DNA from 3 places in the Desulfosporosinus sp. FKA genome. Region 1 is predicted to be linked to each of the others. Evidence: riboswitches for the same ligand, from Rfam matches in the RefSeq annotation. Region 1 holds a riboswitch; each other region holds the start of a gene.
What was found. A riboswitch is a leader RNA that binds a small molecule or an ion and turns the genes downstream of it on or off. The one in region 1 is predicted to bind molybdenum cofactor.
Positions count from the first base shown of each region.

Region 1 (6,595 bases):
TTAACCCTTTTTCCGAAGCAAGCTTACTGGCACACCGTGTCTGACAACCGTCAATCACAAGCAATGGTTTCTCTTGAGCAATTTTAGTATATCTTGCATCAGCGATCCGATATAACACAGGGCAAATCATCTCGCAATCAGAATTCTCGACAATGTTTAACGCTATTTCTCGGGCGATACAGCCCGCTGCTTTGTCCAGACCATTGCAAGGTAAGACAGCAAAATTTTTACTCATCAGCTCCCATCCCCTTTCGAGTTTCCTTGATCTTCTTGGTTGTTTCCCCCTTGTTGGGGAAGGTTATGGCATCCACGCCACAGGTTTTTCCACATGCACGACAGAAGACAACGCAGTTGTCCGGATTTTTTACGATTAGCTTTTTCTCGTCAGTTTCTCGGATTTCGTATACTTGATGCGGACAAAATTTTACGCACTCCATACAATAATTACATTTGTCATAGTCAATAATAGGGCTCCAGTCGATGGTATTTCTCGGAACCCCCATAAACGTTTCTTCACTCATACTTACCCCTCCGCTTCGATTTGTTCTACCAATTCTTCCACCTTTTTGAACGCTGCTTCGTTGGTCATATCCCTTATGTCTAACATATAAGCGTCCTTTTCAATGTCCAAGCCTGCATCTTTAAATGCCTGTTTGAACATCTTTCGCTGCATATTCGGAGCACATGCACCAATGATGACCTTCCGGTGGGCTTTTAGGTAATCCGCCAAGAAACGGTCACCGTCTTCCTCGCATAACTGAGGATGGATAAATCCATATTCCACCGGCAGCTCGATTCTGACCTGATTGATGAAATCCCAGATGTCCATACTTTGAAAACCTGGGCATTTTCCTGTACATACGCACATAATAAATCCTGGTAATTCTTTTTCTGACATTTTTGTTCCTCCATTTATTGGAATGTGTAGGCTTCTATAAATAGAAACCAAAAACTAATGTTCATTGTCTAACTCCAACGGACTATTTATGAATGGCCCTGCCGATCGCATCCCCGCACGCTTCCATGACAGCTTCCGCTAAGGCTGGATGAGGATGAATCATGTCTGCCAAGACCTCTGCCTTAATTCCCAGACTGACTGCCAAGGTAATTTCGGAAAGCAGTTCAGAAGCATGAGGTCCTAGAATCCGAGCTCCTAAAATAACCCCAGTGCTCTCCTCCGTTATGATCTTAACGAACCCTTCCCGTTCTCCATGGCATAGGGCCCTGCCGTTATTACGGAAATCAAAACGTCCAACCTTGACTGAAATACCTTGTTCCTGAGCTTCTTGTTCGCTCAAGCCTACTGAAGCTACTTCTGGATTTGTATAGACGCAAGACGGCACAGCCTTATAATTTAGTCTGCTTTGAATACCCATTGCATTTTCAGCAGCAACTCGCCCTTCGGCAAAGGCTAAGTGCGCAAGTAAGCTGCCGCCGATGACATCACCGGCAGCATAAACTCCAGGGACATTAGTTTCCATCTGGTCATTTACCACGATGGAGTCTTTCGTTACCTCGATGCCAAGAGCTGTTATGTCGGGGGATACCCCTGCTAATTTTCTTCCCACGGCGACTAATACCATTTCTGAAGACAAGACAATTTCTTTCTCTTCTCCATTTGTGATAAAGGTCTCCAGTCCATTTTCAGAGTTAGAAATCTCTTGGACCTTGGCTTTAAGAATAAATTTGATTCCCTGCCTCTTCATGATTTTAAGGAGTTCCGTTGTTATTTCTTTGTCCTCGTTCGGAATGATTGTTTCTTGCGCTTCAACCACTGTTACCAAAGTGCCCATAGAGTGATAAAACGCGGCAAACTCCATGCCTATGGCCCCAGCTCCAATAATAGTAATGCTCTCCGGAATCTTCGTGAGCTCCAGGGCCTCATCGCTGGTGATAACTCCTGCCAGCTTTATGCCAGGTATACCTGGAATCAAGGGTTCAGAGCCAGTGGTGATAATTAGGTGGTTGCAGTTAACTGTCACTTCCTCTCCATCGGCAGTTTTAACCATCACCCTTTGTGCTGAGTCAATCTGGCCGTTTCCATTTAGAACTTCAACCCCATTCTTGGCAAGCAAATGCTCCACACCCATCCTAAGGCTTTTTACGACTCGATCCTTTCTAGCTCTGATCACATTAGCATCAATCGATGCGACCGTTGCTGCGATACCCAATTCCTTTGACTTGGTGAACAAGGATATGGCCTCAGCAGATTTAAGAAAAGCTTTTGTCGGTATACATCCCCGGTTGAGGCAAGTCCCTCCGACATCCCTTTCCTCAATAAGCGTCACTTTGGCACCAAGCTGAGCAGCCCGTATGGCTGCAACATATCCTGCAGGGCCACCGCCAAGAATGCAGATATCTGTGATTTGCTCCTTACTGTTGATTTGAAACGCCTCCCAAAGTTAGTTTATTATAAAATTATCATATTCTAATATTATTTTACTATTATTCGGTTAATATTTCACTAATTTTAATGTGATTTATTTCGACAAATGTAGCCAATATTTAAACAAAACAAAAGAAGCAAAGAGGTGCTTCATGCCCCTTTGCTTCTTTGTCATGATGAGTGGTTCGTTTATCAATCACCTATATCGTTAAACAAACTAAGTTCCAAGAATGACCTTCTTCTATCTCTAATTTCTCAATTATCAAATAAAATGAGTTTAATACTATTAACGGATAACTTAACAGCTTCTTCAATATAGTTTTTAATATCTTCAACGTTGAATATCCCTAAGGGATTGTCGTAGTTTCTTTTTCAAGGTTAAAATCATTTTTCAATTCATCAAATATATGCTTAAAAACATTCATATCAATTTCTTGAATAGAAAAATTGTCAAGAAAGAAACGTTATTTTCTAATTTGTAATATCTAAAAAGTATAGTTGTTAAACGATCATAGTCTTCATAATGGTGCCTATTAAACTCCAGCTTTTTGTAATATTTGTTAAACCATAATTGATCTGATAATAAATGACAATAGCTTCAATGAAGTCACGCCAACGTGCCTGGACGCTTCACAATGTCGTAAAGTGTCTCGAAGGAAAACACAGTGAGACTGAAAAAAGTCGGTTTAGAAAATAGTTGACGAATCGATGATCATATGCATAAGGAAATGCCCAATCAAGCTAATTTTAAGCCCGGAACTTTCATTTCCTTCAATTCCATAGCTATATTTCTGCAATAATTTCGCCAGTCTTGGATACATCATACCCCCCCATACCTTTCACTTCATCCTGAAACTCTATCGATCTAAGAACGGCCAGAAGCGTTTGGAAATTAGATTTTTCAAAATCCTCACGATGAAAGACAAGGTCATAGCGTTCTTGTTTCAGGGGTATAAACTGAACACCTGGCACCTGTAAGGCTGCCTTTTCCGTTCCAACTCCCACATCGGCAATACCTCTAGCTACGGCACTGGCTACAGCAATATGACTCATTTCTTCTCTTGGGTAACCTGTTATCAATCGAGGATCAACTTGCATATTTCTAAGCATCTCGTCAAGCAATACCCTTACACCCGACCCCTTTTCCCTGTTAATAAACGTTACTTCAGGATTGGTCAAATCTGTCCAATCTTTAATTCCTTTAGGATTTCCTGGTGCAACATAAAAACCTTGCATTCGGTATACCAGATTAATGATGACGGCTCGCTGCCCCGGAAGAAAACGCCTGACATAAGGAATGTTATATTCCCCTGTTTCTCCATCCCATAAGTGCGTTGCTGTAATATTGGCCGTTCCCCGGTATAACGCTAATAGACCGTCAATGCTTCCTACGTAAGAACGTAGTGACCGAAGCATAGGATTGCGTTTTTCCAAATGACGCGTCAAAAAGTCCAAAACTATATCTTGACCACAGATAATCAACCCTTGGTTTTCTAAAATCAGCTTTTCAACCGTAAAATGATTGTTAGAAGGTGTAGCTCGGTTTGTAGGATACGATGGATTCGTATATGCCTCCAAATCCGTCGGGCTGATCCTTACCTTTTTCCCGACATGGTAAGAGGGTATTTTTCCCTTCTTAAGTAAGTCGTACACAGTGCCTTTTGATATCTTTAATATTTTGGCAACTTCATCAGGTGTATAAAAAGAATGATCGGACATGCAAACACCTCATCAAAACTCTATTGATGTTAATTATAACATATGCTAGAATTCTAAGTAGCTTCATTTTGTATCATTTGGTGTCATTTCGTTTATTTTTATCATGTTTTGTTCAATCGTTAAAAATAAATGATAATGATTTTTGGAAGAAGTTATTACATAAGTTGTTTTCACTTTGACCACAATGCACGTGTAAGGCAGTCTTGTGAAGCTTTTAAAGATGTTCCGACTTAAAATACAGCTCAATGAACTAATTTAACAACTTAATAACGTCTACTCTCCGAGCCGATCAATCTAAAGAGAAATCCATGGTTAATCGGCCAGGGCTTTACGCCCTCAGGGTATGTCCAGAAATGGGCATGCCTTCACATTTTGAAAAGGAGGTGGTTGCATGGATTGACTTGGACAATTACATGACGACTCCATTTTCTTATGGGGTTTTTTTGTGATTTAGTTATAAAGGCATAATTTTTTCCGTAAAATTCAATTCTCAGAAAGAACAGTGATATTCCATCTAAATGCAGCTAGCGAATGGTTAATAAAGAAATAGACGGATATTAGCGAAGAAAGGATGTTCATTTTATTATGTTCAAAAGTATGAGACGCAATTTGAGTTTAATTGTGCTACCCTTAATCAGCCTTTTCTTACTTACGGCCTGCGCAGTTCCGGGTCAAAATACAACCCAACCTGTGCAGCAACCCACTTCGTCAGTCTCTTTAACCACTCCAAAGCTGCGAATTTCAGCTGCTGCTGATTTGGCGCTGGCCTTCAAGGAAATCGCTGCTCAATTCGAGAAGGAGACTGGCATTCCTACTGAGATAACTTTTAGTTCGACAGGAACCGCTGCCCTGCAGATTGAAAACGGAGCACCTTATGATGTCTTTGCGGCTGCAGATGAGTCTTATCTTAATAAGCTGAGTAAAGAAGGTTTCATCTTAGCGGCTACTCAACAACTCTATGCCCAAGGTAGGATCGGTATTGCCACTTTAAAAGGGAATAATATAGAAATTAAAGAGTTAAAGGATTTAGCGGATAATCCAAAGGTGAAAAAAATAGCGATTGCAGATCCGTCGCACGCCCCTTATGGCAAAGCCGCCAAACAGGCGTTTGAACATCAAAATCTATGGGATAAAGTCCAAAGTAAAATGGTTTACGGTCAAAATATTCAAGATACCCTAGCAATCCTCAAATCGGGAAACGTTGATGCTGCTATTATTTCTCTCTCGATCTACAAACCAGACGAAGTCAATTTTACGATGATTGATCCTTCTTGGTACGAGCCACTCAATCAAGCTATGGCTATCTTAAAAACGACGAAACAGGAAGAAAATGCTCGTAAATTTGTGGCTTATGTCAACGGGGAAAAAGGTCGTGTGGTCATGAAAAAATATGGATTCTTGCTCCCCGACGAGATTGCAAAGAAATAAAGTCTCTGAAAGTGGTTGGTAACGATGAGGATATCCGATTTATTTCCTCTTTATCTTTCCTTATATCTGGCATTGACCGCCACCTTGTTCGGTCTTCTGATAGGTTTGCCTATCGCTTGGTTCTTGGCACACAGCAAATGGAAAGGACGCGAGGTTCTCGATTCACTAATCAGCATCCCGATGGTCTTGCCACCAACCGTTCTCGGCTACTACTTACTGATCATCCTAGGCCGGAATAGTTGGCTTGGAAAACTAGCGGAACGACTGGGAACCCCTCTGGTATTTACAACCCGTGGAGCGATTATTGCGGCAACCGTTGTTTCAATACCATTTTTCATTAAAACAGCCCGTTCAGCCATCGAAGGGATTCCGTCAAATCTTTTGGATGCCGCCCGCGTCCTTGGAAGAACAGAACTCAGTATTTTCTTCTTCGTTATAATTCCTAACGCATGGAGAGGAATCGCTACCGGACTTGTGCTCATGTTTGCCCGGGCTTTGGGGGATTTTGGAACGACGCTCATGGTCTCTGGTGGCATACCAGGTGAAACGTTGACCATGCCTATTGCCATTTACAATTCCATGCTCGCCGGAGATCAGTCGACCGCCAATCTACTTGCATTAATTATGGCAGGTACCGCTCTACTGGTGTTGATCCTGATCAATATACTCAATCGACAGGTGGGGAGGAGAGGAAATCGATGATAGAAATTCGAATGTCTAAAACCTTGGAGCTCTTCTCTCTTCAAGTGCATATTGATCTGTCTGAGGGTTCCTCCTTAGCCTTAGTGGGGCATTCCGGATGCGGAAAAAGCATGACTTTGCGCATGATCGCTGGCCTGGAACAACCGGATGAAGGGTATATTAAAGTTGGGGACACAGTTTTCTATGATTCCAGCGAACGCACCTTTATCCAGGCTTACCAACGTCACGTCGGGTTCCTTTTTCAAAATTATGCTCTTTTCCCGCATCTCACGGTGGAGCAAAATATCGCTTTTGGCCTAAATCATTTAAGCAGACTGGAAAGACGGGATAAAGTCCATTCCATGATGGAACGGCTGAGGC
Region 1 is NZ_NAHZ01000029.1:112,390-118,984, reverse strand. It holds gene gcvH (glycine cleavage system protein GcvH) at 1-235, opposite strand, end outside; gene B5771_RS13370 (ferredoxin family protein) at 228-521, opposite strand; gene B5771_RS13365 (hypothetical protein) at 524-898, opposite strand; gene lpdA (dihydrolipoyl dehydrogenase) at 981-2,351, opposite strand; gene B5771_RS13355 (helix-turn-helix transcriptional regulator) at 3,170-4,105, opposite strand; molybdenum cofactor riboswitch at 4,372-4,505, shown strand; gene modA (molybdate ABC transporter substrate-binding protein) at 4,691-5,533, shown strand; gene modB (molybdate ABC transporter permease subunit) at 5,558-6,235, shown strand; gene B5771_RS13340 (ABC transporter ATP-binding protein) at 6,232-6,595, shown strand, end outside.

Region 2 (6,595 bases), on a different contig from region 1:
GTAAATGTTAATTAATTAACCGAGAACAGCCAGGATATCTGCTTCTTTTAAAATTAGGTAGTCTTCACCATCATACTTAACTTCAGTACCTGCATACTTAGAATAAATGACTCTATCACCTGGTTTAACATCAAGTGCAATGCGAGTCCCTTTTTCCATTTTGCCAGGTCCTACAGCCACAACTTCGCCTTCTTGCGGTTTCTCTTTAGCCGTATCTGGCATAATGATTCCGCTCTTTGTTTTTTCTTCCATCGGGAGCGCTTTAATGACTACCCGATCTGCGAGAGGTTTAATGTTCATGAAGAAAAGACCCTCCTTAATGTTATTTGTTATTTTATAATTTGTTAGCACTCGGCTTTATTGAGTGCTAACAATATCACTATAATAATATGCAAGGGGACAGCGGAAAGCAACCCCCCCAATTAGCCAAATATACTCTTGTACCTAAAATATATCACATTTTCTCCATTTTACTATATAGGCCGTTTGATTATACAGCTTAGAACTTGCTCGAAGGCCTTTAAATCACTAGAAACTATAGTTTCCATATTATTACCATTTTATTCATCTACTCCTCCGAAATTAGTTTTAATTGGCGTTGGCTTACTTCATCAAGCATTGGCCCAAGGGCTTCCCTAACTTTCTTGTGTTTTTGGTTAAGAAGGTAAATCTTAGTTTTACCTATTTTCAAATTACTGTCCAGATGCTCCTTCTCAGAAAGCATATTTTCCTTCAACAAATACCGAATCAACTCTTTGACTTGAGGAATAGAGCGCCCTAAAAGTTCAGCTAAGGCTGCTCTTGCCTTTGTTGAAGCCACATAAGGTAATCGGATTTGCAGCGAGCCAATAATTTGAACCCCCCGCTCTAAATCCGTTTGCGGTTGATACTCTGCTTCCGGGTTCTCATGAAACACCCATTCTAAAAGGTCGTCCTCTTCGCAATATGGCTGCAAAGAATGATGGATACTGCCGCCTACCCCAATAACTTGTACATCTTTACCCCAAGCTCTGATTTTGCGTAAAAGGGAAAGGAAATCTCCATCACCTGTAATTAATAAAAACAAATCGAAGGTCGCTGTTCGTGTGAGCAAAATTTCTTGGGCTTCCAGCATCAGTTCCAAATCAGCAGCATTACGACGCAAGCCGGTACTGGCATAATTATTCTTACTAAATACATGTCTTGTAAAGACATTTGTCTTCTCAAAGGTTGTTTGCGTACGCCAAAATTCTTCACGATCAAAATTAGCGTACAAATAAATAGCTTGTAAATCCAAGGTGTTTTTTTGAGCGTAAGTTTGTAAATATTGAACTAACTGTTCCGGTGTCAATTCATAACCTCGTTCAAGCAAACTTGTCCAGATATTTTCGTAATCAACAAACGCAATGGCTTTTGTCATTGTTATCATCACCTTTCAAGCCACCTCTGTAATATCATACGCTAACCCCTGGACAAGAGTGACAAGCAAAGAGATAAAGATAAAGAGCTTTCACAAAAGTGTGCAAGCCCTTAACTATAAGTCATTATTTATCCAATCGTAAGACTCCCACTTCTTCAAGTGGGAGCGGGTCCCCCGTACTCTAGTTCACTAAGTTATCTTTTTATCGGGAGTGGCACATTCGCTTGCTTCTCCCTTGAGAATTTGAATACCGTGCGGCAAAGCAGAAGAAATCGCTGTAAAACATTCGCGAACAGCTTTAGGACTTCCAGGCATATTAATAATAAGAGTTCTCTTTCTGATTACAGAGACAGCCCTGCTTAACATCGCTTTTGGAGTCGCTTTTAAACTTTCATGGCGCATCACTTCCGCTATGCCCGGTACTAACCGATCAGCGACCGCCATTGTTGCTTCAGGCGTGACATCTCGCAGGGAAAACCCAGTTCCGCCGGTCGTCAATATCAAATCCAAGTTCATTTCATCAGCCCACAAACGCAGGGTTTTTTCAAGGAGCAATTGATCATCAGGAAGCACTGCATATTCAATAACTTCCCAGCCCATTTCTCGAACCAGCTCTTTTAGGACTGGACCTGAATGATCTTCTCGTTCTCCGCGTGATCCTTTATCACTTGCTGTAATTATCCCAACCCTTACCACTATTCTATCACCTCAATTGTATCTCCTACACGAACCGCTCCACCTTCCAGTAAACGAATAAAAATCCCTTCCTTGGGCATGACACAATCTCCCGCTTGATAGTAGATTGCGCATTTAGAGTGACATTCTTTGCCGATTTGGGTTACTTCTCCAACACTTGTTGCACCTATTTTTAACTTTGTGCCGATGGGAAGCGAATATAATTCCAACCCTTCCGTCGTTAAGTTCTCGGCAAAATCTCCTGGGCCAACGTCCAGCCCTTTGTCCTGCATGGTCTTGATACTTTCCATACCTAACAAACTGACCATTCGGTGCCAATTTCCGCCATGAGCATCGCCTTCTAGTCCAAAACCGACCTTTAAAATTCCCTTACCAATATTTTTTTTACGCATTCCTTTTCGCTCACTAACGCAGACTGCAACAATTTTACCCACCTTCATCACCATTCTTTCCCCGAGTTTACCTTTACTTGCTCTTAATAAATAGAAACTGAACCATATGACATTTATTGTTTAGCTTATTATCCAGTTTTCAAGATCCCCACTTCTATAAGTGGGGGTGGGTCCTATTGTTCACTGTATCTCTTATTCTTGCCTTTGATCAGCGCACATAATGACCGCTTTTGCCGCCCTGTTTTTCTACTAAATATATTTCTCCAATCGTCATGGATTTATCAATAGCTTTACACATATCATAAATGGTTAAGGCGGCAATACTCACTGCCGTCAGTGCCTCCATTTCAACTCCTGTTTTTCCTTGAACTTTTACAACCGCTTCAATCTCAACTTCCCCCGGGTCTTTCAAATTGAAACTCAGTTTGGCACCTGTAATTCCCAATGGATGACACATTGGAATCAGCAGAGACGTCTTTTTGGCAGCCATAATCCCTGCAACCTGAGCAACTGCCAAGACATCCCCTTTAGCAATTCCCCCACTGCGAATTCGAGCTAAAGTCTCTTGCTTCATCTGGACATTTCCATGAGCTACAGCAACGCGGAAGGTTTCACTTTTATCGCTGACATCGACCATTCGAGCGCGACCTTGTTCATCAAAATGGGTTAAATCTTCCATTCTCTAACCTCCGATTTGAGACATAATACGCTGACCTTGCAGAGCTTCCTCATTCATATGATGCTCCGCAGGCTTACACCATACTGCTTGGGCAAAGATATCTAACAATTCCTGATCTGTACTGCCATTTCGTAAGGCTTCTCTTAAATCAATTTCCAACTTATTATGCAAACACGGCCTGAGTTTGCCGTCAGGTGTTAAACGGATGCGATTACAGGTACTGCAAAAATGACGGCTCAAAGCGCTAATAAAGCCTACGTTTCCTTTATAGTCACGGAGTTGAAAATATTCTGCCGGCCCTCCGCCTAGAATCTCCTTTGCAGGAACATATTGCTTAAGTCCTAACAATTCTTTCATCTCTTGAATAGGAACAAAATCACTCCGTCTTTCAGAACTTGAGCCAATCGGCATGAGTTCTATGAAACGAATATGAATAGGATACTGTTTGGCTAATGTTAAAAAAGTCGGCAACTCTTGAGTATTAAAATCACGAACAACAACAACATTAACTTTGACCGGCTTCAGCCCGGCTTCAAGGGAGCGAAAAATTCCTTGAATCACCTTCGAAACATCTCCGCCGCGTGTAATCTCAGCAAACCGCTCAGGATTCATTGTATCCAAACTAATATTTACACGCCTTACACCTGCTGCTTTTAAATCGAAGGCTGCTTCAGAAAGTAATATCCCATTGGTGGTAAGCATCAAGTCATCAATCCCGGGAATTTGTGCCGCTTTACGAAGAAAATCTATAATTCCTCTGCGGACAAGCGGTTCTCCCCCGGTAATGCGAAAACGATGAAATCCCAGCTGCGTACTAAGCCTCATCAAGCGAAGAATTTCTTCAAAGCTCAAGATGTCCTCATGGGGCATCCACGGTACGCCTTGACTTGGCATGCAATACTTACAGCGGAGATTACAACGATCAGTTATGGAAATCCTTAGATAATCAATTTGTCTTTGAAATTGATCCTGCATAAAATCCCCCTCTTTTTAGTGCAAATAAAAAAAACCACGGTCTGTAAACAACCGGGGGATTATTTCCTCCTGTCAACAGACTCCTTTCCAATGGGAGATATTACAGTTTCCTGCAATACCCGAGTGTCTCACGACACTTGTCTGGTTACCATAGCATTTGCCTTAGGAAAGCCAGCTTCGGAGCGTTCATAATTTTTTTGAATCTTCATACATAAAAACACACAAGCTAACCGTTATATGATGTTGAACCGGAATAATTATCCAGTAGTGAGACTCCACCGAAGTCCCAATGTTCAACTTTAGCTAAACAAGTGCACTGTATTAAGTATACCTTATTCTTTTCGATATAAGAAAAAAAAATCCTTCATGTATTGCAGTATTAGATTTAAGAAAAAAATATATTTAGATCTGTCTTAAACTATTGTAAACTAAAGTTACCAGGGTACGAGGAGGTATACATGACAAAGGAAATAGTAACTCATACCATTTTAAAAGCCAACGGCCTTCGGCTTGAAGAGGTTGAAGACTGTGTAGTACAAGAAATTCCCTTGACCGTTCACTATAACCGAGAAGAAATCGCCACCCTTTTATGTTCTCCTTCACAGACTGAAGAACTCACCTTAGGCTTTTTACTCAATGAGGGCTTTATCCAAACTCCTAATGATGTCTATGAACTCCGCCAGGACCCCACTGATCATCTAGTTTGGGTAGAAGGTAAGCCTTGCCTTTTGCAAAAAGAACTTATGAGCAAACGATTTGTATCAGCTTGCTGTGGAAAAAGCCGAGCTTCATTTTGCTTCGCTAACGATGTGCTTATGGTTAAGCCACTCGCCTCAACGTATAGTATTTCTCTTGAAGAAGCATACAAATACGCTGGTTTTTTACAGAACCATCTTCCGCTTTTTCAAGCAACCGGAGGAGTCCACAGCGGCGGTGTAGGGTATCAAGGCGAAGTGGTCTTAACAAGTTACGACATCGGCCGCCATAATGTTTTTGACAAATTAAACGGTAGTGCCTTTCGCTCCGGATTACAGCTTGAAAACCATGTTATTTTCTTTAGCGGCCGAGTATCTTCTGAAATTCTTTTAAAAGTTGCTAAAATGAAAGTTCCCATTCTTATCGCTCGTGGCGCCCCAACTGATATGGCGTTATCCCAAGCCGCTGCCTTAAACATTACTGTCATTGGCTTTGCACGGGAACAGCGCTTGAATATATATACCTGTCCCGAACGAGTTATCGTTTAAAGATATTTGACCATTCCTCCGGAGTATTCACATTACAAAAAACATCGTCTAAACCCGAAAAATTCGTCAGTTCATTTTCCTCTACATATTTCACAGAACATGCCGAAAATAAATCGGTAATCTTGAGGCGACCGGCCTCAAGATTTTTTTTTATTGCCGGCAGGCTGTTCCGATGATAAAAAGCATGGAGGGGATGTATTACTGACCGAAATCGAGGAACTACGACCTCATATTCGGGTGCCCAACGAAACAGAAAACGAATGAGCTCTCCTTGCAGAAAAGGCATGTCACAAGCAACAAAAAAAACAGAGGGGTAGCCTGCAGCTTTCAAGCCCTGATAAAGTCCTGCTAATGGTCCTTGATTACGATACTCATCTTGAATAACCGAAAAATTATAGTTCTTATAAAGTTCCGGCTCATTACTGCTAATTAAGACCTCGGAAAAGGTCTTATTCAAAACTTCTAAAGTACGTTCCACAAGAGGCTTACCTTCTAATTCCAAGAAAGCTTTATTCTTCTTCATGCGCGAACTTTTTCCTCCGGCCAGCAAAACTCCGGTCGCCTCGAGCTTAGTAGGAAGCTGTTTTATAGTGTCATAAAGTATCAATTTCTCAAGCCTCCTTGTGCTAATAATAAATTGAAAAGGGGCCTTCGCCAAATACGAAAGCCCCTTTAGTATTTACTAGAGTTTTGAAACTTTTACACCACAGACCTTGTACTCATAGGTCTTAGTGACTTTGTCGTAAGCCCCGTTCGTTAAAACATTGGTCGGTGATCCGGCATAGTGAAGAGTCATAAAGAGCATGCCCGCAGGGACCCGATCAGTTACCTTAACCTTCGTATTAAGTTCTCCGCGGCGAGAGGCTACTTTTACAACGTCACCATCGTCGATTCCCATTTGCTTAGCATCTTCAGGGTTGAGCTCTGCCAATTCTTCCGGAGAGTTCTTAATTAACCCCTCTGAACTTTGCGTAAATACATTGTAATGGGAAAGTTTCCGTCCTGTGTTGAGGAGGAGTGGATATTCTCCGTCAGGTTGTTCATGAGGCAGCTGATTTTCACAAGGAACGAAAAGCCCTTTGCCTCTATTAAACTTTCCTTCATGCAAGAACTTAGTCCCAGGATGATCCGCAGTTGGGACCGGCCATTGCAGGCCTTGAGTTCCCAGACGCTGATGGGATATTCCGGCAAATTGAGGTGTCAACTGGGC
Region 2 is NZ_NAHZ01000030.1:24,034-30,628, reverse strand. It holds gene groES (co-chaperone GroES) at 16-300, opposite strand; gene B5771_RS14025 (NYN domain-containing protein) at 569-1,408, opposite strand; gene mog (molybdopterin adenylyltransferase) at 1,589-2,095, opposite strand; gene B5771_RS14015 (MOSC domain-containing protein) at 2,095-2,529, opposite strand; gene moaC (cyclic pyranopterin monophosphate synthase MoaC) at 2,696-3,166, opposite strand; gene moaA (GTP 3',8-cyclase MoaA) at 3,170-4,141, opposite strand; molybdenum cofactor riboswitch at 4,206-4,336, opposite strand; gene fdhD (formate dehydrogenase accessory sulfurtransferase FdhD) at 4,600-5,385, shown strand; gene B5771_RS13995 (molybdenum cofactor guanylyltransferase) at 5,375-5,992, opposite strand; gene fdhF (formate dehydrogenase subunit alpha) at 6,068-6,595, opposite strand, start outside.
Region 2: linked by a shared signal. The riboswitch ahead of moaA (GTP 3',8-cyclase MoaA) and the one ahead of modA (molybdate ABC transporter substrate-binding protein) in region 1 are both predicted to bind molybdenum cofactor.

Region 3 (6,595 bases), on a different contig from region 1:
AGCTAAGCACTCCTAAGATAACTCGACTTCCTTTTGAGTTCTTTATTCCAGAAAACATCCTATTTTCCTCCCTCTCTTCTTGAAAATCAAAAGAATATTTAGAAAATAATCAGGTCTTCGGGAGCTATCCTCAAACACCAGGGCTGCGGCTGATCTTTCATTGCCAGCCACATTTGCGGAGTCATTTCCCATTCCAGCAGCTGGCTGCCCTGCCCCTGATAGTCTTGCTCTACCGTCAGATAAACCGATATTCTGCATGGCCCTTCGCTTATAAAATTAAGTCGGCAGCGAAATACATTATCCTTCATTTCCCCGGCGGCAGCTCCGATCAAATGGGCACGAACACCCACATGGGTAACTTGTCGTGAGAGCTTAATCTCAGTTTTTAAGGTAATGCCCCAAGCTAAGGCTTCCAGCTTAAAAGGTGATATGTAATTGGCAGGGGAAATGTTTTTGCACCCCGTTAATTGGGCCGCCGCCAGCGACGATGGAGCTTTAAATACCTCCTCAGTCCCTCCTTTCCCCTCGATTTTCCCTCGTGACAAGAGAATCAAACTTTGGCAAACCCGATAGACTTCCTCGATATTATGACTAACAAACAAAGTCGCCCCGGAATACCCCGCCAAAGTCTCCGTTAATTGTTTGACCATGTGGTTTCTCAGATAATCATCCAGAGCGGAAAAGGGTTCATCTAAAAGCAAGGCTTCGGGCTTTGCTGCCAAGGCTCTGGCCAGGGCAACTCGCTGCTGTTGGCCTCCTGAGAGCTGACTGGGATATCTCTTTTCTAAGCCCTCCAACTTGATCATTGTAACCATTTCTTTGATGATCGCCTGGCGATCTTCACGCTTCCGCTCTCCAATTCCGAAGCCAATATTTTCTTCAACCGTCAGATGGGGAAACAAAGCGTAATTTTGAAAGACATAGCCGACCTTCCTGCGCCGGCAAGGCAGATTAATGCCTTTTTGGGAATCAAACAAGACGCGGCCATTGAGGACAATTCGCCCCTGATCAGGAGATTCTATACCGGCAATACAGCGTAAAGTCATGCTTTTGCCTGAACCGGAAGCCCCCAAAAAACCTAAAACCTCTCCCTGAGTTTCAAAGTTAACCTTGAGTTCAAAACCCGCTAATTCTTTGCGGATATCAACAATCAATCCCATGTTATTCCCTGCCGCCTGCAACAATAGTCTTGCGCTGGTAATCTGACCAATAATTCATAAGAGTCATAACGATCAGCGAAATGATAAAAATTAGGATTACCCATAACAGAGCCTTTTCCATATCTCCTCCGTCGGCGGCAAAAAAGATAGCCGCAGGAATCGTCAGTGTTTCTCCTGGAATATTGCCGCCGACCATCAGCGTCGCGCCAAAATCACCCAAAGCCCTGGCAAAAGCTAATACTGTTCCAGCGGCTACCCCGGGCCAGGCCAAAGGAATGGTTATCTTCCAAAATATCTTCCATTCTGAAACGCCCAAAGTACGAGCGGCATAAATAATCGTGGGATCAATTTGCTCAAAAGCACTGCGCACAGTCCGATACATTAAGGGAAATGCCACTACTGAAGCCGCAATAACCGTAGCGGGCCAAGAAAAGATGATCGTCATGCCAATAGCCAGCAGCAATTTGCCCAGAGGACCGTTTTTGCCCAAAACTAAAAGCAGTAAAAATCCAACGACGGTAGGAGGCAGAACCAGAGGTAAAGTAAGAAGGCCGTCAATTACCCCCTTAAATTTTCCCCGATAAGCTGAGACAAAACTTGCAGCCGCCAGGCCGGAAAAGAAGGTCACAAAGGTTGCCAGTGTTGCTGCTCTGAGAGAAATCCATAAGGGAGAAAAATCGATTCCGCTTAAAATGCTAACCAAAACGTCCCCCCTTTCCCTTCTCTCTAAAGATCATTATTTATCCACTAGTCTTGCTTCAAGCCCTTAAATAGCTCAAGTTAAATACCATATGCGGCAAGATTTAAGAAAAAGACGACTGAGAGCGTAAATAATGGCTCCCTAAAAAGGGAGCCATTAATAAACCGATAGCCTATCGCTATTCCATGCTGCTCCTTTTCAAAACGTGAAGGCATACCCGTTTCCAGGAACACCCTGAGGATCAAAAATCCTGTCCAGCGACCATAGATGCATTTATTTGTTAATCTGCTCTTTAGGTCCTTCTGGCTCGGAGGTAAACGTATTAAATTTCAAATTATAATCATGCACAATTATATTGATGAACGATAGAGCCGCCTACCGGGCATTATTAAGTCCCCTGACCAATTCTAGCTTTTCCGGTTTTCCCTGTTCCCCCTGTTCCTTAATTATCTCCTGTTGGCCATGATCAATTTTAATGATTTGGTCGCCTAACATTTCAGCTTCCTGAAGATCATGGGTCACGAGAACAAAAGGAATCTTCCATTGTGCTTGCAGCTTAAGCAGCTCTTGCTGGAGGGTGCTGCGGGTGTTTTGATCAAGAGCCGAGAGAGGTTCATCGAGCAGCAACAATTCCGGTTCCGTCATTAAAGCTCGAGCAAGGGCTACTCTTTGTTTCTCTCCCCCTGAAATCTGACTAGGATAACGATTCCGAAGATGTTCAATTTTGAGCATCTCCAGCACATCTCCGGCGGTAAGAACCTTTTCGGACGCACTCCCTTTTTTCGGTTTGCCATACAGGACATTTTTCTCAACCGTCATATGGGGAAATAGAGCATAATCTTGAAAAAGATACCCGATACGCCGTTTACGAATAGGAACATTTGTCCCTAATTCGGAAGAGAAGACTGGTTTGTTGGAAATCGCGATTTCTCCCCAAGATGGGGTCTGGAGGCCTGCCACACATTGCAGAATCGTCGTTTTACCGGCACCGGAATGCCCGACGAGAGCGAGAATACCGTTACTTATGGAAACATCAACCTCCAGCTCAAAGGAGGGTAATTTCTTTTTAAAATGTGCCTTAAGCATTTGTCCCGCCTCCCCGCGAATCTCGTCGTGTTCCTTTCCCCCAGCGATTCAAGCCATAAATTACCAGGAAGCTGAAGGAGGTCATGATAACAACCAAGATACTCGCCGTACGCATATCTCCTGATTCATTGGCAAAGTAGATAGCCAAAGGCATGGTTTGAGTTCTGCCGGGGATATTTCCGGCGATCATCAAGGTCGCTCCGAATTCCCCCAAGGACCGAGCGAAAGCCAGAACCAAACCGGCAATAATACCATTCCAAGCCAGCGGCAAAGTAATGGTGAAAAACACCCTTATTTCCCTCGCCCCTAAGGTGCGGGCAGCCCTTTCCAGGTTTTGGTCAACACTTTCCATGGCAACCCTTACAGATTGATACATCAACGGGAAGGAAACCACAACTGCCGCAATCACCGCTCCCTCGATAGTAAAAACTACTCTGGTATGAAAGAACTGTTCAAGAAACACGCCTAAGGGACCGTTCTTCCCGAAGACAACCAGCAGCATAAAACCGATAACAGAAGGCGGGAGTACTAAGGGTAAGGTAATGATTGACTCCACAACATCTTTGCCCCAGAACTCCCGCCGTGCCATGAGTCCTGCTATGGGAATGGAAAAACAGGTAACAATGATAACAGATGCCAAAGCAACTTTCAGAGATAATATAATCGGCACAAAACTCAAATCCATAGGGCTCACCCGGCTATCAATTATTTTGCTAAGGTTTTAAAGCCATACTTTTGGAAGACTTTTTGGGCATCGGAACTTTGTAAATATTTAAGGAAATCTTCAGTGACCTGTTGATTTTTCGTTGCGGCAATAATGGCTGCCGGATAAACAATCGGATTGTGGGTGCTATCGGGGACAACGGCTACAACTTTTACTTTCTTCGATTGTTGAGCGTCCGACTGATAAACAAAACCTGCATCCGCATTCCCTGTTTCAACATAATTAAGTACCTGAGTCACATCTTTGGCTTCTACCAGTTTGGGCTGTATAGCATTCCAAAGTTTGAGGTTTTTCAAAGATTCCTGGGCATATTTGCCTGCAGGCACTGATTCAGGGGTACCGATACTAACCTGGCTAACACCCGCTTTTGTTAAATCCTGAAGCGAAGTAACCTTACTGTTATCTTTCCCGGCAACAAGAACTAAATCATTGCCGAGTAAATTTACTCTGCTGTTTTTAAGCAGTAAATTCTTTTTCTCCAGAGTATCCATCTGACTCTTTCCGGCAGAAATAAATAAGTCCACAGAAGCGCCCTGTTCGATTTGCTGCTGAAGAGTACCGGAAGCCGCAAAATTAAAGGCAAGTTTTACATTAGGTTTTACCTTTGCATAATCGCTTTGAAGTTCAGTCAAAGAATCTTTCAAACTTGCAGCGGCTGAGATCATGATTTCAGTGGGTTTCGCTTGGGCTTGTGAAGTATCTGTGGTTTTTCCTGAGGATTGGGTAGTATTTCCTGTGCCGCAACCCACTAAAGTGAAAATTAAGAGCAAACTGGATACCAATAAAACGATCTTTTTCACATTTACTCCCCCTCTATGTAACTCTTGTTTTTGTTTGTTTAAGCTAGTTTTCATTCGGCTTTTCCCGGAAACGCATCACTACAACTATCTAAAACTAACAAAACCTAACTAAAGCCATTATACTATGCCCTAAGTAAATTGCAAGACAGCAGGGAATTTTATACTTCATACAATTTCTGAAAACTGAATAAATTAGGGACTAATGTGAATTTACGCATTTAGCCCCTAATTTTAAATAAAACCCTGCATAAATTGTGGTTTGAATCTTCTTATAGGCAGGGTTTATTTATTAAAGCGGATAGCTGGTCATTGTTCTGTCATCCTGCTTCCATTATCTAATAAAGACCAACTTTGTCCTCACTCAGACTGATAAAGATATTCTTCATCTGAGTGTAATGATCAAGGATCACTTTATGAGTTTCACGGCCGATGCCGGACTTTTTGTAACCGCCAAAGGGCGCATGGGCAGGCAGATTGTTATAGTTGTTAATCCACATCCGGCCGGTCTGGATGCTGTTAGCCACGCGGAAGGCGCGATTAATGTCTTTGGTCCATACCGCTCCGCCTAGACCAAACTCGCTGTCATTAGCCATAGCAATGACTTCTTCTTCGGTCTTAAATTTGATCACCACGGCCACAGGACCGAAGATTTCCTCCTGAGCAACCCGCATCTTATTGTTAACATCAACGAGAAGCGTCGGAGCCATAAAGCACCCTTTATCCAAGCCCTTGTCTTTAATTCTGTAACCGCCGCAGGCAACTTTAGCCCCTTCCTTCTTGCCAATCTCAATATAGTTTAAAACGTCCTGCAAATGAGATTCATAGATCAAGGAGCCTAATTGCGTATCCTTTTCCCAAGGCAAACCAACCTTCACCTTATTAAAGGCCGTGATGGCTTCGGCAACAAACTTGTCATAAATATCTTCATGGACAAAAACACGAGAACCGGCGCAGCAGACTTGACCCTGATTAAACAAAATGCCGATTTGCAAGCCTTCGATAGCTTTCTCCCAGGGACAATCAGAGAAATAGATATTGGCAGACTTTCCGCCCAATTCCAGCGTGGAGGGGATTAACTTTTTGGCCGCAGCATCAGCAATCGTATAACCAACCTCAGTGGAACCGGTAAAGGCCAGCTTACGGAAGCCCTGATTCTCCAACATATAATTACCGGCTCCTGAACCTCGGCCCGTAATCACATTCACCACTCCGGGAGGAAGAACCTGATCAAAAATTTTAGCCAGTTCTAAGAGACTCAAAGAAGTACTGCTTGACGGCTTAATAACGGTACAGCAGCCGGCCGCTAAGACAGGAGCAATTTTCCAGGCTCCCATAAGCAAGGGGAAATTCCAGGGAATAATCTGTCCGACGACACCGATAGGCTCTCTGAGAATAAGACTCATGGTATTTTTGTCGATCATCACGGCTTCGCCTTCCTCTGTCCGAATAGCAGAAGCAAAATAGCGAAAATGATCTGAAGACAGAGGAACATCAATTCCCGCAGTTTCCCGGATCGGCTTGCCATTATCAAGAGTTTCAATCATCGCCAATCGCTCAGCGTTTTGGTCAATTAAATCGGCAATTTTCAATAACATAGCAGCTCGATCCTGAGGGCTGATATCTTTCCAAGTCTCCCAAGCCTTCCAAGCTGCCTTAACCGCTTTATCGACATCGTCTTTGCTGGCATCAGCACAAGTAGCCAATACTTCACCATTGGCAGGGCAAATACACTTAAAGCGTTTTCCATCTTGAGATTCAACCCATTGACCATCGATATAAAGTTTGTACTCCTGATCGGCTATATTCTTCATCATAATTCCACTCCTCTTTAGCGAACTCGTTCAGATTCAGCTGAACATTATGGCTTCGGTGACGAAAGCGACTAACCGATAACAAATGCTATCGCTTAAGGATGGACTCTACCCCCACCGAAGCAGAGAACGGTGACCACTCCCGTTGATAGAAGTGGGAGTCTCACGCTTAAATAAAAATATCCCCCCTCATTATTAGATAATCTTAAATTTTCTAAATACTGAGATTGCATTTTCTATGCCAAATGACTACGATATAACTAAAAGAAACTCAGCCGGCGCAGGAAGATACTGTCTTCGCTCTTGCTAGCTGT
Region 3 is NZ_NAHZ01000031.1:311,212-317,806, reverse strand. It holds gene modA (molybdate ABC transporter substrate-binding protein) at 1-58, opposite strand, end outside; gene B5771_RS16540 (ATP-binding cassette domain-containing protein) at 99-1,160, opposite strand; gene modB (molybdate ABC transporter permease subunit) at 1,162-1,863, opposite strand; molybdenum cofactor riboswitch at 2,035-2,185, opposite strand; gene B5771_RS16530 (ATP-binding cassette domain-containing protein) at 2,236-2,946, opposite strand; gene modB (molybdate ABC transporter permease subunit) at 2,939-3,631, opposite strand; gene modA (molybdate ABC transporter substrate-binding protein) at 3,652-4,470, opposite strand; gene B5771_RS16515 (aldehyde dehydrogenase family protein) at 4,806-6,281, opposite strand.
Region 3: linked by a shared signal. The riboswitch ahead of modB (molybdate ABC transporter permease subunit) and the one ahead of modA (molybdate ABC transporter substrate-binding protein) in region 1 are both predicted to bind molybdenum cofactor.